DNA from 3 places in the Arthrobacter sp. 210 2 genome. Region 1 is predicted to be linked to each of the others. Evidence: predicted binding sites of a transcription regulator. Region 1 holds the regulator's gene; each other region holds the start of a gene.
What was found. The regulator LexA, encoded in region 1, represses DNA repair genes until DNA is damaged. The targets are predictions, from matches to a motif close to TCGAACANNTGTTCGA.
Positions count from the first base shown of each region.

Region 2: AC5RWA_RS18970 (DUF6504 family protein) is a predicted target of LexA. The motif match lies at 2,471-2,486, and genes of this name have one in related genera.
Region 3: AC5RWA_RS18015 (HNH endonuclease signature motif containing protein) is a predicted target of LexA. The motif match lies at 2,241-2,256, and genes of this name have one in related genera.

Region 1 is NZ_JBNHIE010000006.1:245,155-249,558, forward strand. It holds gene AC5RWA_RS13660 (ATP-dependent DNA helicase) at 1-1,470, shown strand, start outside; gene lexA (transcriptional repressor LexA) at 1,548-2,285, opposite strand; gene AC5RWA_RS13670 (LysM peptidoglycan-binding domain-containing protein) at 2,755-3,099, shown strand; gene AC5RWA_RS13675 (histidinol-phosphate transaminase) at 3,182-4,300, shown strand; gene hisB (imidazoleglycerol-phosphate dehydratase HisB) at 4,365-4,404, shown strand, end outside.
Region 2 is NZ_JBNHIE010000012.1:47,368-51,771, reverse strand. It holds gene AC5RWA_RS18975 (DNA polymerase III subunit alpha) at 1-2,107, opposite strand, end outside; gene AC5RWA_RS18970 (DUF6504 family protein) at 2,104-2,442, opposite strand; gene AC5RWA_RS18965 (hypothetical protein) at 2,613-3,002, shown strand; gene AC5RWA_RS18960 (chorismate mutase) at 3,029-3,349, opposite strand; gene AC5RWA_RS18955 (VOC family protein) at 3,369-3,791, shown strand; gene AC5RWA_RS18950 (SOS response-associated peptidase) at 3,835-4,404, opposite strand, start outside.
Region 3 is NZ_JBNHIE010000011.1:31,246-35,649, forward strand. It holds gene AC5RWA_RS18000 (MSMEG_6728 family protein) at 1-456, shown strand, start outside; gene AC5RWA_RS18005 (SDR family oxidoreductase) at 461-1,321, shown strand; gene AC5RWA_RS18010 (DUF1622 domain-containing protein) at 1,406-1,801, shown strand; gene AC5RWA_RS18015 (HNH endonuclease signature motif containing protein) at 2,258-4,210, shown strand; gene AC5RWA_RS18020 (YqjF family protein) at 4,319-4,404, shown strand, end outside.

The DNA.
Region 1 (4,404 bases):
ACGGACCGGGCATGGCGACAGGTGTCAGTGACGTCGATGGAATGCCTGGGCGCCCAGAAGTGCCCGATGGCTGCGGAATGCTTCAGCGAGCTTGCCCGGCAGGACGCCGCGGAAGCCGACGTTGTGGTCACCAACCACGCGATGCTGGCTGTCAGCGCTTTCGAGGGCCTGGCGGTCCTTCCGGAATACGACGTCGTGGTGGTGGATGAAGCCCATGAACTCCAGGACAGGGTCACGGGTGCGGTGTCGGGCCAGCTTTCGGTGGCCATGATCCACGCGGCAGCTTCCGGGGCGCGGAAGCATACGGCCATCACGGTGGATGCGCTCAACGCCGCAGCCGCGAACCTCGAGCTCGCCCTCGCGGGCGTGCCCAACGGGCTGCTTCCAAACGGGCTGAATGACGAACAGCTGGACTGCATCGACCAGCTGCGTGAGGCCTGCCGCGCGGCGCTGTCCGACTCCAAGGGGGACAGCAGCACCACGGCCGACGGCGGCAGGCAGCTTGCGCGGTCCCGTCTGATGCTCATCCTGGAACTTTGCGAACGGCTCCTCGCTGCCCGCGAGAACCGCGAGGTGGTGTGGATTTCCCGCGCCAGCTCCTTTGATCCCGCCCAGGGCTATTCACAGGCGGACGAAACAGCGCCGGCCCTGATCAACATCGCACCGCTGTCCGTCGCCGGACGGTTGCGGGAGGGGCTTTTCGCCGGCCACACCGTGGTCCTGACGTCTGCCACGCTTGCCATCGGTTCCGCATTTGAACCGGCCGCAGGCGGGCTGGGCCTGGTGGGCGAGGGCGCTCCCAGCTGGACCGGCGTGGACGTGGGATCGCCCTTCGACTACCCGAAACAGGGCATCCTCTACGTGGCCGGGCACCTGCCCAAGCCTGGCCGGGGTGCGTCCCCTGAATCCCTGGCTGAGCTGGAGGCGCTCATCCGCGCGTCGGGCGGCGGAGCGCTCTGCCTCTTCTCCTCCAGACGCGCCGCTGAAGAAGCGGCCGAGGCCCTCCGGCCCAAGCTGGGCGTGACCGTCCTCTGCCAGGGCGACTCCACCATGACGGCACTGGTCAAACAGTTCGCCGACGAGCCCGACACCTGCCTGTTCGGCACCATGTCCCTCTGGCAGGGAGTGGATGTGCCGGGCGGGTCCTGCCGGCTGGTGGTCATCGACCGGATTCCGTTCCCGCGGCCGGATGATCCCCTGATGACAGCGCGTTCCCGGGCGGTGGCCCAGGCCGGCGGAAACGGCTTTATGTCGGTCTCGGCAACTCACGCCGCCATTCGGCTGGCGCAGGGTGCCGGCCGGCTGATCCGGTCCACCGGCGACAAGGGAGTGGTGGCAGTGCTGGATTCCCGGCTGGCCACGGAACGGTATGCAGGTTTCCTGCGGGCTGCCCTGCCGCCGTTCTGGGCCACCACGGACCGGAAGACCGCGGTGGCGGCCCTTGAGCGGCTGGCCGGGGAGTCCAACTGAAAAGACGGCACCATGCCCGGGATCCGGGAATGGTGCCGTCTTTTTACAGAGTGTGGCTGTAACAGGCCCTGTTATTCCTAGAGTGAGCGCAGGACCGAGACCACTTTCCCCATGATGGTGGCGTGGTCGCCAAGAATGGGTTCGTACTGCGTGTTCTGCGGGAGCAGCCATGTGTGGCCGTCACGCTGGCGGAAGGTCTTGACGGTGGCTTCATCGTCCAGGAGCGCGGCCACGATGTCGCCGTTGGCGGCGTCCGCCTGGCGGCGGACCACCACCCAGTCGCCGTCGCAGATGGCTGCGTCCACCATGGAGTCACCAGCCACCTTGAGCATAAAGAGCTCGCCCTGGCCCACCAGTTGGCGGGGCAGCGGCATGACATCCTCCACCAGCTGGTCCGCCAGGATGGGGCCGCCGGCAGCAATGCGGCCAACCAAGGGAACCATTGCCGTGTCCAGTGCCGTGGGCAGTGCGGTGACTGTTGCGCCGGCGCCAGGCGCCGAAGCGTCCGCAGGCTGGTGTGCCGTCTTGGCCGCCCCGCCGTCCAGCGTGAGGGGCATCAGCACCTCCATGGCGCGCGGCCGCTTCGGATCCCGGCGGAGATATCCCAGCTTCTCCAGCTGCGAGAGCTGGTGCGTCACGCTTGAGAGGCTTGCGAGCCCTACGGTATCGCCGATCTCGCGCATGGACGGCGGATAGCCGTTGTCATTGACGGAGCGCTGGATGGTTTCGAGGATTTTTTTCTGCCGGGGCGTCAACCCTTTGGCGGTCTTCTTCGGCTGCGGGGCTGCCCTGCCCCCGGTGGCTGCTGCTGCCATATTCGCCAATGCCTTTCGGTTGCCACCGGGCTTGTCGCTGCGCCGGACTGGGTGAGCTTCCCTCAATGTCAGACCCTGCTGATCAAGTTCAAGGGTGGTTGTTCTTTCCTTCAAAACTAGGCCAGCCACATTGCTTTTTCAAACATTTGTTCTAGCGAGTCTCGACATTGTTCGTTGATAGGTGCTAAAACTGAAGAAGCAAAGTTCGAACATGTGTTCTACTCGAGGCTTGCATCATTCGAATACAGCGTGCGTTTTTCGAAGAACCAGCCGGAGTGCCGGCGGTGCAGCAGCGGAGCGGGACATAGAAGCAGCAAGGTCGGGCAGCACAGTACGGTCCAGGAGGGCTCAGTTCATGTCAGCTATATCCGCTTCGCAGGCCAAGGGTCCGCGCGTTCATTCCCATCAGTCCGCACACCAGCTTCTGTCGCAACGGAACAGGTCCCGGTCCTCGCAGGGGCCGGCGGGTATGCCGGAGTTCCCGGGCAAGCCGGCACCCCTGCCGCCGTTGCGACTGACGCGCCGGGGCAAGGTTGTCCTGATCGGGATTCCGCTGGTGCTGCTGGCTGCCCTGCTGCTTTCCCTGGCGGGGTTCTTCAACTCGCCGGCCAAGGCGTCCGATGCGCCGGAGGACCTGTCGGTGACACCCACCGTCACGGTGACCGTCCAGCCCGGCGAATCGCTGTGGGCCATCGCGGGCACCGTTGCCCCTGACCGGGACGCCCGCGATGTGATTGCGGACATCGTCCAGCTCAACAACCTGCCGGCCGGAGCAGTTCTCCCCGGGCAGCAGCTCTACGTCCCCACCCGCTGAAGCCGCAGAAGTCCGTGCACGCTGAGCGCGAACAGGGGCCGTCACATTTTCCGGTCTCCGGAACGGCCACTAAACTGTTCAGGTGAATGACCAGCTTGAGCGTCTGAATCGGCTTCCCCTCCGCAGCAACCTCCGCGGGCTGACCCCCTATGGGGCGCCCCAGCTGGATGTCCCCATCCTTCTCAACGTCAACGAAAACACCCACGGTGTTCCCGCGGACGTACGGGCCGCCATCAGCGCCGCGGTAACAGAGGCCGCCGCCGGGCTCAACCGCTACCCGGACCGGGAGTTCACCGAGCTTCGGAAGGCGTTGGCCGAATACCTGGGGCATGGACTGGATGAGGCCAATCTCTGGGCTGCCAACGGTTCCAACGAGGTGCTCCAGCAGATCCTGCAGGCATTCGGCGGTCCGGGCCGGACGGCGTTGGGCTTCCCTCCCACGTATTCGATGTACCCGCTGCTCGCCAGCGGCACCGACACCGAATACATCACAGGCGAACGCGCCGAGGGGTACGGCCTCAGCGCCGAATCCGCAGCACGCCAGGTCAAGGAACTGCAGCCAAACATCGTTTTCCTGAGCTCGCCCAACAATCCCACCGGCACGGGCCTGGGACTGGATGTTGTGGAGGGCGTCTATGCCGCCGGTGAGGCCAGCCAGACGATCGTGATCGTGGACGAGGCTTACCACGAATTTGCCCACGACGGCACGCCGAGTGCCCTGACCCTGCTGCCGGGCCGTGAGCGGCTCATTGTCACCCGCACCATGAGCAAGGCTTTTGCCCTGGCCGGCGCCCGGCTGGGCTACATGGCCGCGGCACCCGAAGTCACGGACGCCCTGCGCCTGGTCCGGCTGCCCTACCACCTGTCCGCCGTCACCCAGGCCACGGCCCTGGCCGCCCTGCAGCACCGCGAAGCACTGATGGCCGATGTTGAGGACATCAAGAGGCAGCGTGACCGGATCGTCTCGGAGCTGACCCGTATGGGCCTTAAGCCCGCTGCCTCGGACTCCAACTTTGTCTTCTTCGGCGGACTGGATCGGCCCCACGACGTCTGGCAGCAGCTGCTGGACGCCGGTGTGCTGATCCGGGACGTCGGAATCCCCGGCCACCTGCGCGTGACCGCCGGCACTGAGACCGAAACCACAGCCTTCCTCACGTCCCTGGAAAGCATCCTTGCAAGCCAGGCTGCCCTTCCAGCCTAGACTTGACCTACCGGGCGCTGGGCGCCCCCAAAATCAAACCTTCTGCCTTAAAGGACACCTGACCATGACTTCCACCGGATCGAACGCGGCCGCCTCCCGGACTG
Region 2 (4,404 bases), on a different contig from region 1:
TCATGGGCCCGGGACGGAACAGCGAAATATCGATGATGAGGTCATTGAACTCCCGCGGCGCCATCTTGCCGATCAGTTCACGCTGGCCCGGGGATTCGATCTGGAAGCAGCCAAGGGTGTGCGTGCTCCTGATCAGCTCGAACGTGGCTTCATCATCCAGGGGCACTGCATTGAGGTCGATGTGGCCGTTGTCCGCGATGTAGTCAGGTCCCGACCCGCCCTGCCCGGGAGAATGGTTCCCGGCAGCCACCACGTCCTCCTTCGAGGGATGGATGCGGATGATCTCCCGGACAGCAAAAGCCATGGCACTTTGCATCCGGACACCCAGGACATCGAGCTTGAGCATGCCCATGGGATCCATGTCGTGCTTATCGAACTGGCTCATGGGCAGCCCGAGACCGCTGGGCTGGACCGGGGTGCGGTCCAGCAGGGTGGCATCACCCAGGATCACGCCGCAGGGATGCATGGAAATGTGGCGGGGCAGCCGGTCAAGGCGTTCAGTCAGGTCAACCAGCAGGTCCAATTGCTGGTTTCCGGCAGCATCGCGCCGCTCAACCCTTCCGGCAAACTCCCGCAGTTCAGGTTTTTCCTGCAGCGCCTCCCGGAATTTTCCGGCCGAGAACCGCCACAACTGCTTGGCAATCTCCCCTACCTCGCCGTCGTCCATGCCCAGCGCCATTCCGGCGTCGCGCACGGCACCCCTGGCGCGGTAGCCGTTCTGCATGCTCATCAGCGTGACCCGTTCGGAACCGAACCTCTCGAAAATCCGCCGGTACACGTTGTGGCGCTCCGCGCTTTCGACGTCGATGTCTATGTCCGGAAGAGTGGCACGGTCCTGGGAAAGGAAGCGTTCAAAGATCAGGTCATGCTGGAGGGGGTTCACCTGGCTGACATCAATCAGGTAATTCACCAGGCTGGAAGCCCCCGATCCCCGGGCAGCAGCACGGACGCCCATCTCCTGGATCATCCGTGACACTTCAGCGACGGTGAGGAAGTAGGAGGAAAAGCCAAGATTCCGGATGATGCCCAGTTCATGCTCCAGCCGGGTAAGCATGGCCCTCTCCCCGGCTCCGCTTATCCCGGGGAACCTCCTGCCGATTCCGGCGTGGCAACGCTGGACCAGTTCATCATGGGGGTCCTGGTTGATCCCGATCACCGAAGCCTCCGGAACCACCGGTTGTTTCCACCCCATGTCCGTAGTGGGATCGATCCGGCACAGATCGGCGAGCGCCTCGGTTTGGGTCATCAGTTGTTTGAGGTCTGCGGCGCCAAATCCTGCTGCGGAAATGATCTCCTTGCCAAGCTGGAGCATCTGGGCCGATGTTTTCAGCCATCCCTGGCCGGTGGGCTGCAGCAGGGGCTCCCTGGCAAGTTCCGGCAGGGACTTCAGGGTGCGGGCAGAGTCAAGCACATCGGCAGTGGGCGCTCCATCCGCGGCGCAGTACCTGACGGCGTTGGTCAGGATCGCCGGGATGTGGTGTTCCTCGGCGAGCCGGAGCATACGCACAGCGTGGGAGGTACTCAGCGGGGAACCTGGGGGACTTAGCTGCGAGACAATCTCGGCAACCACGGTCCCGCCGGGCATGACGTCCAGCCACTGCTTGAACAGTGTCCGGGGCCGGAGGTATCTCCGCCCTCCCATGGCCAGGCCGACGTCCGAATCCGGCCCGAGCAGGACGGTCAATACCGGCTTGAGTGTGTGGTAGTCAAGGGTCCGGGAGGCAAGCTCGGCGCGCGTGACAGCCACCGGTACGGCTCCCCCGGACTTCCCGGAGGTCCGGGCATGGGCATCAGAGACCAGCCGGCATAAGGCACGGTACCCTGCCCCGTTGTTATGGCCGCGTGCAAGCACCACCACCCTGCCCGCCACTTGGGTGCGGTGATCGCCGTCGTCGTCAAAGACTGCAAGGTCCACCCCCACAATGGGATCGATTCCTGCCGCCATGCATGCCTTGAGGTGCTTAATGGTCCCGTACAGGCCGTCGCGGTCAGTGCAGGCGAGCGCTGTGGCACCGTCAGCTGCCGCGCTTTGGGCAAGTTCTTCCGGCCAGGAGACTCCATAGTGGGCACTGAACGCCGTGGAGACGTGAAGATGCGTAAAGCTCATGCTGTTGTGGGTCGGAGGCCGTCATGGATCCGCAGCAGCCGCCAGCGGCCGCTGCCAATGTGCCGGGTGAGGTCGAGGGTGAGCGGTTCGTCCTGCTCCCTGCCGGTGCGTTCGCGGCCGTCAACCGGCAGTACCTGGACACGCCAGATCTCGTGGTCAACCACTCCCTGCCCGCTTCCAAGCGGTGCCCGGCTGACTTCATCCCACCATTGCCGGCGTTCATACCAGCGGACGGGTTCAGCACAGACAGTGTAGGAACGCCCTGACCAGGTAAGGCTTACCGGTTGGCCGTCAGGAGCGCAGGCAACATCAACGGATTCGCTGAACATGCCCATGGGCGCCTCCCGGTGAAACTGAAACTATTCGAATATTTATTCGAATATATCCAGTCTACGCCGGGTTCCCGGCCAACGCATCCACAGGTGGGCAAGGAAGCCTCGCCGGCTTCCTCCGTTTCCTCAGCACAGGGGTGGACGGACCGTACGCCAGGGAGCAGGATTGTGCCATGGACACCAAAGACGCACTCCTCAAGCAGGTCAGCATCAAAGCCCAGGACTCAACCCTGGTGGCCACCTTCGATCTGGACGGCACTATTCCAGGCTCCGGCGCCTACGTGGTGGGGCTTGTTGCGGCCAGCCCGGACTACTCCTCCCAGCGGCGGCTCGGCATTGAATTCATGAACGGCGAACCCATCGCCTTCTACTCGTTCAGCCACGAGCAAAGCACGGAAGAGAACTACGACCTCTCGGGCGTAACCCACTCAGAGAACTCCATCACCGGCCATTTTCCCCTCGCGGCCATCAATGGGCTCGGAAAGTCACACGTCATGACAGGCTTCAGCGAGGCGGACGGCCGGGAATTCCAGTCCGGCGTTCCGGTGGATGAAGCACTGTAAGAAGGCGTGAGCTGACCTGTAAAGGGTCAGCTGTTTTGTTTGTGGACCCGCATCTCGAGCTCGATAAAGCCGGAGATCATGGCGCGGTAGGTCGATTCGACGATGTCCGGATCGATGTCCTTCTTTTCGGCCGCGGACCGGACATGCTCGATGATCCGTTCCACCCGCCCCGGCGCGCGGACTTCAGCGTCGTCGCCCTTCAGGGTTCCGGCGATGCGGATCAGCCGTTCGCGGCGGGCGATGAGGGTGACAATCTGCTCATCCACTTCGTCAACAGCAACCCGGACGGCAGCGAGCTGTTCCTTGTCGGCCAAAGCGTCTCTATCGTTTCCTTGAATTGTTGCCATCGTCTGACAGTATCGAAGCATGCAGCCCCGAGTCGACTTCATCTCATTAGGTGTCCGCAGCGTCCCGGCGTCCCGCGCCTTCTATGTTGAGGGCCTCGGCTGGCCGGTCCACCAGGAGGTCCCGGGCGACGTCGTCTTCATCCAGGTAAACCACGGCCTGGTGCTCTCCCTGTGGGACGCCCGGCAAATGCAGGCCGAGGCGGGCGTCAGCGCCCCGGGTCCGGTGCCGTGCATCACCTTGAGCCACAACCTTGCCAGCACGGAAGAGGTGGACCGGGTCATGGCGGAGGCAGCAGCAGCGGGGGCCGCCATCATCGCCGAGCCGGTGACGCAGCCCTGGGGCGGCTACAGCGGCTACTTCGCCGACCCCGACGGTTTCCGCTGGGAAGTTGCGTACAACCCCACCTGGGCAGTGGACGACGGCGGCGCGGTCACCGTATAGGCCGGCGGCAGCGCCGCATGGCCTGCTGGATAAGCCCGGCCTGCTAGAACAGGGCCTCCACCGGCTGGATCAGTTCCGGCCCGTTGTTGCGCACGTTGCCTACCTCCTTGCCCACGGACTCCACCCGCCAGTCCGCTGCCACGTCCTTGACCCCCGACCGCACCAGGTCCACCAGCCCGGCGGCGTCGTCCACGTCGGGATCGAGCCAGGCCTGCATGGTCGCCTTGTCCATGGGCAGGGGGACCCGGTCATGCAGTGCGGTCAACTTTCCGAAGACCGTCGACTCACTGCCCGGAGGCGGCGTATCAGTCGTCAGGATCGACGTGGACAGCAGCCATTGCCCCGGTTCCCCGGCTGGGACGGACGGGTCCTTCCACCATTCGTAGAGCCCGGCAAAGACCAGGCCCCGGTTCTCTCCGGGATGCACGTAGTAGGGCTGCTTCGATTTCCCGGGGCCCTGCTTCCATTCGTAGTACCCGTCTGCCGGTACGGCGCAGCGCCGGGACTGCACGGCCTTGCGGAAGGCCGGCTTCTCCAGCACCGATTCGCTCCTGGCGTTGATCATCCGTGACCCGATGCCGGGATCCTTCGCCCAGGAAGGGACCAGGCCCCA
Region 3 (4,404 bases), on a different contig from region 1:
CCAGAGGGTGACATCCTGTGGATCCTGCGCGATCCCCATGACGACGTCGATCCCCAGACGTTGACCACGGTGGCCCTTCCGCCCGTGAGCGGCAGCATCGCCGCCGCGGCGGGCATGGGCGACGACTACTCCCCGGTGTATATCGACGACGGATCCCGCCGCCCCTCGCGCCAGCCCCGGAAGGCGCCGCCCAAGCAACAGGTGAAGAAACCTACGCGCAAGCGCCTGGCGCAAGAGGAGGCTTTCTCCACCTTGCCGGGAAAGACGCCTGTGGCGGTCCCGTTCGAGCATGGAGCCAAGTTTGCCGTAGGCCAGGTGGTGGGCCGTCCCATCACCCTGGAGGACGGCAGGTTCGGCCGCAACTTCACCGTTACGGAGATCATCGACCGGTCCGCTTTTGCCTACCCGGCTCTTCTGCAGGATCCCCGCGTGTTCTTCCCGGTGGAAGCCCCGTAGCCGCATGACCATCCTCCTGGCAGGCTGCGGCGACCTCGGAACCGAAGCAGGTCTGCGGTTCGCCGCCCTGGGCCATCACGTGGTGGGCTGGCGCCGCTCACCTGCCAAGCTGCCGCCCGCCATTAAAGGTGTGGCGGCTGACTTGAGCGCTCCGGAGCTGCCGCCTGTCCCGGCGGACACCACCGCCGTCGTTATTGCTGTGGCAGCGGACTCGCCGTCCGAGGACGACTACCGTGCGGCGTACCTTGGCGGGGTAACGCACGTCCTGGACGCTTTGGAGCGCGACGGCGCCATGCCCCAGCGGGTGCTTTTTGTCTCCTCGACGGCCGTGTACGGGGACGCCGGCGGTGGCTGGGTGGATGAAAAGACTACACCTGCGCCGGGCGGGTTCTCAGGCCGTGTCCTGGTGGAGGCGGAGGAGCTTCTGCGGTCCCGGCTGGCGGGAACGGGTACTGCGGCCGTGTCCCTCCGGCTGGGCGGCATCTATGGTCCCGGCCGGACCCGCCTGATCGACCAGGTGCGCAGCGGGTCAGCCGTTGTCCCCGCGGACCTCCGCTACACCAACCGCATCCACCGTGACGACGCCGCGGCCGCTATCGTCCACCTGGCCACTATGGCCGCTGAACCCTCGCCGGTTTACGTGGGAGTGGACAACGATCCGGCTGACCTTGGCGCTGTGCTGCGCTTCCTGGCCGCTGAGATGGGCCTCGCCGCCCCGCCCGTGGGTGATGCGGGACCCGCGCGCGGCGGCAACAAGCGCTGCCGAAACGACCTCCTGCGGAGCACCGGTCTCAGCCCCACCTTCCCGTCGTTCAGGGAAGGCTACCGGGACATCCTTGCGGGAAACGGCGTCCGCCACCCGTAGCCAACATCGCCGGGACGGTTCCACCGTTTAGGCTGACTGCTCAGTGGTTCGGTCAGGGTTAGCGAAATGTGAGGCAAGAAAACCATGGATTTTCGGCACATCATCGAGACGGTCGGGGAGTTTGTTGATTTCGCCGGAGTCGCTGTCATGGTGATCGGTGCCCTGGTGTCCATTCCGCTTGCTTTCCGGGGGTACCAGCCGCGGAAGGTGCGCGCCGGCGGCGAGAAGCTGACCTTTTACCGGCTGTACCGGCAGTTGTTGGGCAGGTCCATTCTGTTGGGCCTTGAACTGCTGGTGGCCGCCGATATCATCCGCACCGTCGCTGTCACGCCCACCTTCGAAAGCGTTGGAGTTCTGGCGATTATTGTGCTGATCCGGACATTCCTCAGCTTTTCGCTTGAGCTTGAAATCACCGGAAAATGGCCGTGGCAGAAGGAGCCCCGCGACTCCCGCGATTCTGCCGAAGCGACGGCGGGATAACCGGGGTAAGGAGGGTCTTTTCCGCTTCCAACTTTTCACTCCTCCCCGTTTTCCACATAGCGGCTTCGGGTGGGATGTTTTGTCAGTGGTCACTGGCAGAGTTGTCCCATGGAGGCCATTGGGGAGCAGCTTGCGGAGTTCGGCAGTCCCGCCGCCGCGCTCCCGCGGGTTCTCCACCCTGGCGGTGATTCCCGGCATGACGGGTACGACGGCGACGCACCGCTCAGGCTTCCCGGGCGCCTTCACGCCATCCCGGCCAAGACGGCGCCTGACATTCCCGTTCCGGGCCCACGCCCCTGCCCCGGCGCCGGCCCGACTGCATCCGAAACTGATCGCGGTAACGCTGCGACTGAATCCAAAACCGCCCCTTTTTCGGCATCCGCTGGCAGTGGGACAGACAGGTCACCGAGCGCACCCGATCCCAGCCCTGCACCCATCGTCGAAGATCCGGTTGGCTTGGCGGGGATCGGAGCCCTGCTGGTGGCGGCTGCTGTTGCCGCCCAGGACGAGGTGGCCAGGGCGGATTATGTTTCAGCGGCCAATTTCGCCGGGCAGGTCGAGGACCTTTCCCGGACCGTGGAGTACCTGCAACTGCTCGCCGCCTCCACCGTGGACCGCACCTGGACCCAGGCCATCACCGCCGCGGACGCCGCCCGCACCAGCCAGGCCAGGGCGGGCCGACTTGGGCGACCGGGCCGGGGCTGGCTAACCGGTTGGGATGCCAACGGCGTCGAGACCCTGAACGAGACCGACGCGAACTGGCCCACACCCACCAGCGACCCCGCAACCACCAGCGGCGCCGCAGCCACCGGCAACGGAACACCGCCCAACCAGCCCGCACCACCCAACCACGCAGTATCAGGAGCCGGGGTTGCCCGTCCGGCGAGCACGTCCCCCGCGCTCACTTCTCCAGTGATGACAGCGCCCGTGCTTACGTCGCCGGTAGTGACAGCGCCTGTGGTGACGTCGCCGGCTGATGACGGGTGCAGGAACACCGCCGAGTTCCTCAGGCTCCGGCTCCGGATCCCCCTCCGCGAAGCCCGCCGCCGCCTCACCCTCGCCCATCAGGCCCTGCCCGGCACCAGCCTCACCGGCGAACCCCTCCCGCCGACACGCGAACACCTCGCCACAGCCCTCACCCCCACCAACACCGGCGAACCCGCCCAGACCACCACTGATCCGGGCATGATCGCGGGGCCGGTGCTCTCCTCACACGCCGCGACCATCATCACCGCCACCCTGGACCGGCTCCAGCACCACACCACCGCCGACACCCTCGACCGGATCGAACAGCACCTCACCACCACCGCCGTCACCGCCGACCCGGACTTCCTCACCCGCCTGGCACAACGCTGGAACGACACCATCGACGCCGACGGCACCGAACCCACCGAAGAAGCCCTCCGCCACACCCAAGGCGCGTTCATCCGCAAACCCCGCCACGGCCTGCACCGCGTGGAGATCTTCGCCACCACCGACCAATACGAACACCTCCTCACCGTCATGAACACCGCCACCAACCCCCGCACCACCACCCCCAACACCAGCACCACAAACCCCGACCCCGACCCGGACGAACGCACCAACCCCGGGCGGGAGGCCAGCGTGGACCTGGGCCGGGAAGCCGGAGTGGACCTGGAACGACGCACCCGGGCACAGCAACAACTCGACGGACTCGTCTCCGCCGTCAAAGCAGCCCTCACCACCAACCTGCTGCCCACCACCGGCGGCAACCGCCCCCAAATCATCGCCACCATCAACTACCAAGACCTCCTCCCCCACCTCCCCAACCCCACCAACAACCCCTGGCCAACCACAGACACAGCCACCGGACCCCGCACCACCCCACGCCCCGGAACACCCACAGACACCGGCGCAAGGGCCACCAGCACGACGACAAACACCAGCAACGCAACCGCGGCCGGAAGCGAAACGCGCACCCACACCCTAGCCAGCGCCGGGGCCGGGACCGGGACGTTCGTGTTCACCGGACCCGTCGCCGCCACCACCCTGCGCAAAATCGCCTGCGACGCCGACATCATCCCCGCACTCTTGGGCACCAACGGCGAAATCCTCGACCTCGGCCGCAAAACACGCCTCTTCACCCCCGCCCAACGCCTCGCCCTCACCGCCCGCGACCAAGGCTGCACCTTCCCCAACTGCACCATCCCAGCACCCTGGTGCGAAGCCCACCACATCACCTACTGGTCACACGGCGGACCAACCACCACCACCAACGGCGCACTCCTCTGCACACACCACCACCACCTCATCCACAAAGAACAATGGACCATCACCACCACCCACGGCACCCCAACATTCATCCCCCCACCCCACATCGACCCCACCCAAAAACCCCAACAAAACCACTACTTCAAACCCCCACCACCACCCCACCCCAAGGAATAAAGCGGGTGTTTCATGCTGGACGAGCGGTTCCAAGGGATCATGAGCAAACGGGTTCGGAGCGGTCGGCCGCAAAGAGCCGTGAAGAGCCGCAAAGAAGGGAACCTGCACATGACGGATCGTGTGGATGCAGCAGCCTTTTGGCCTGCCCCTCCTGAATTGCCCCCGCCCGCCGTCATGGACCAGCGCTGGACTGA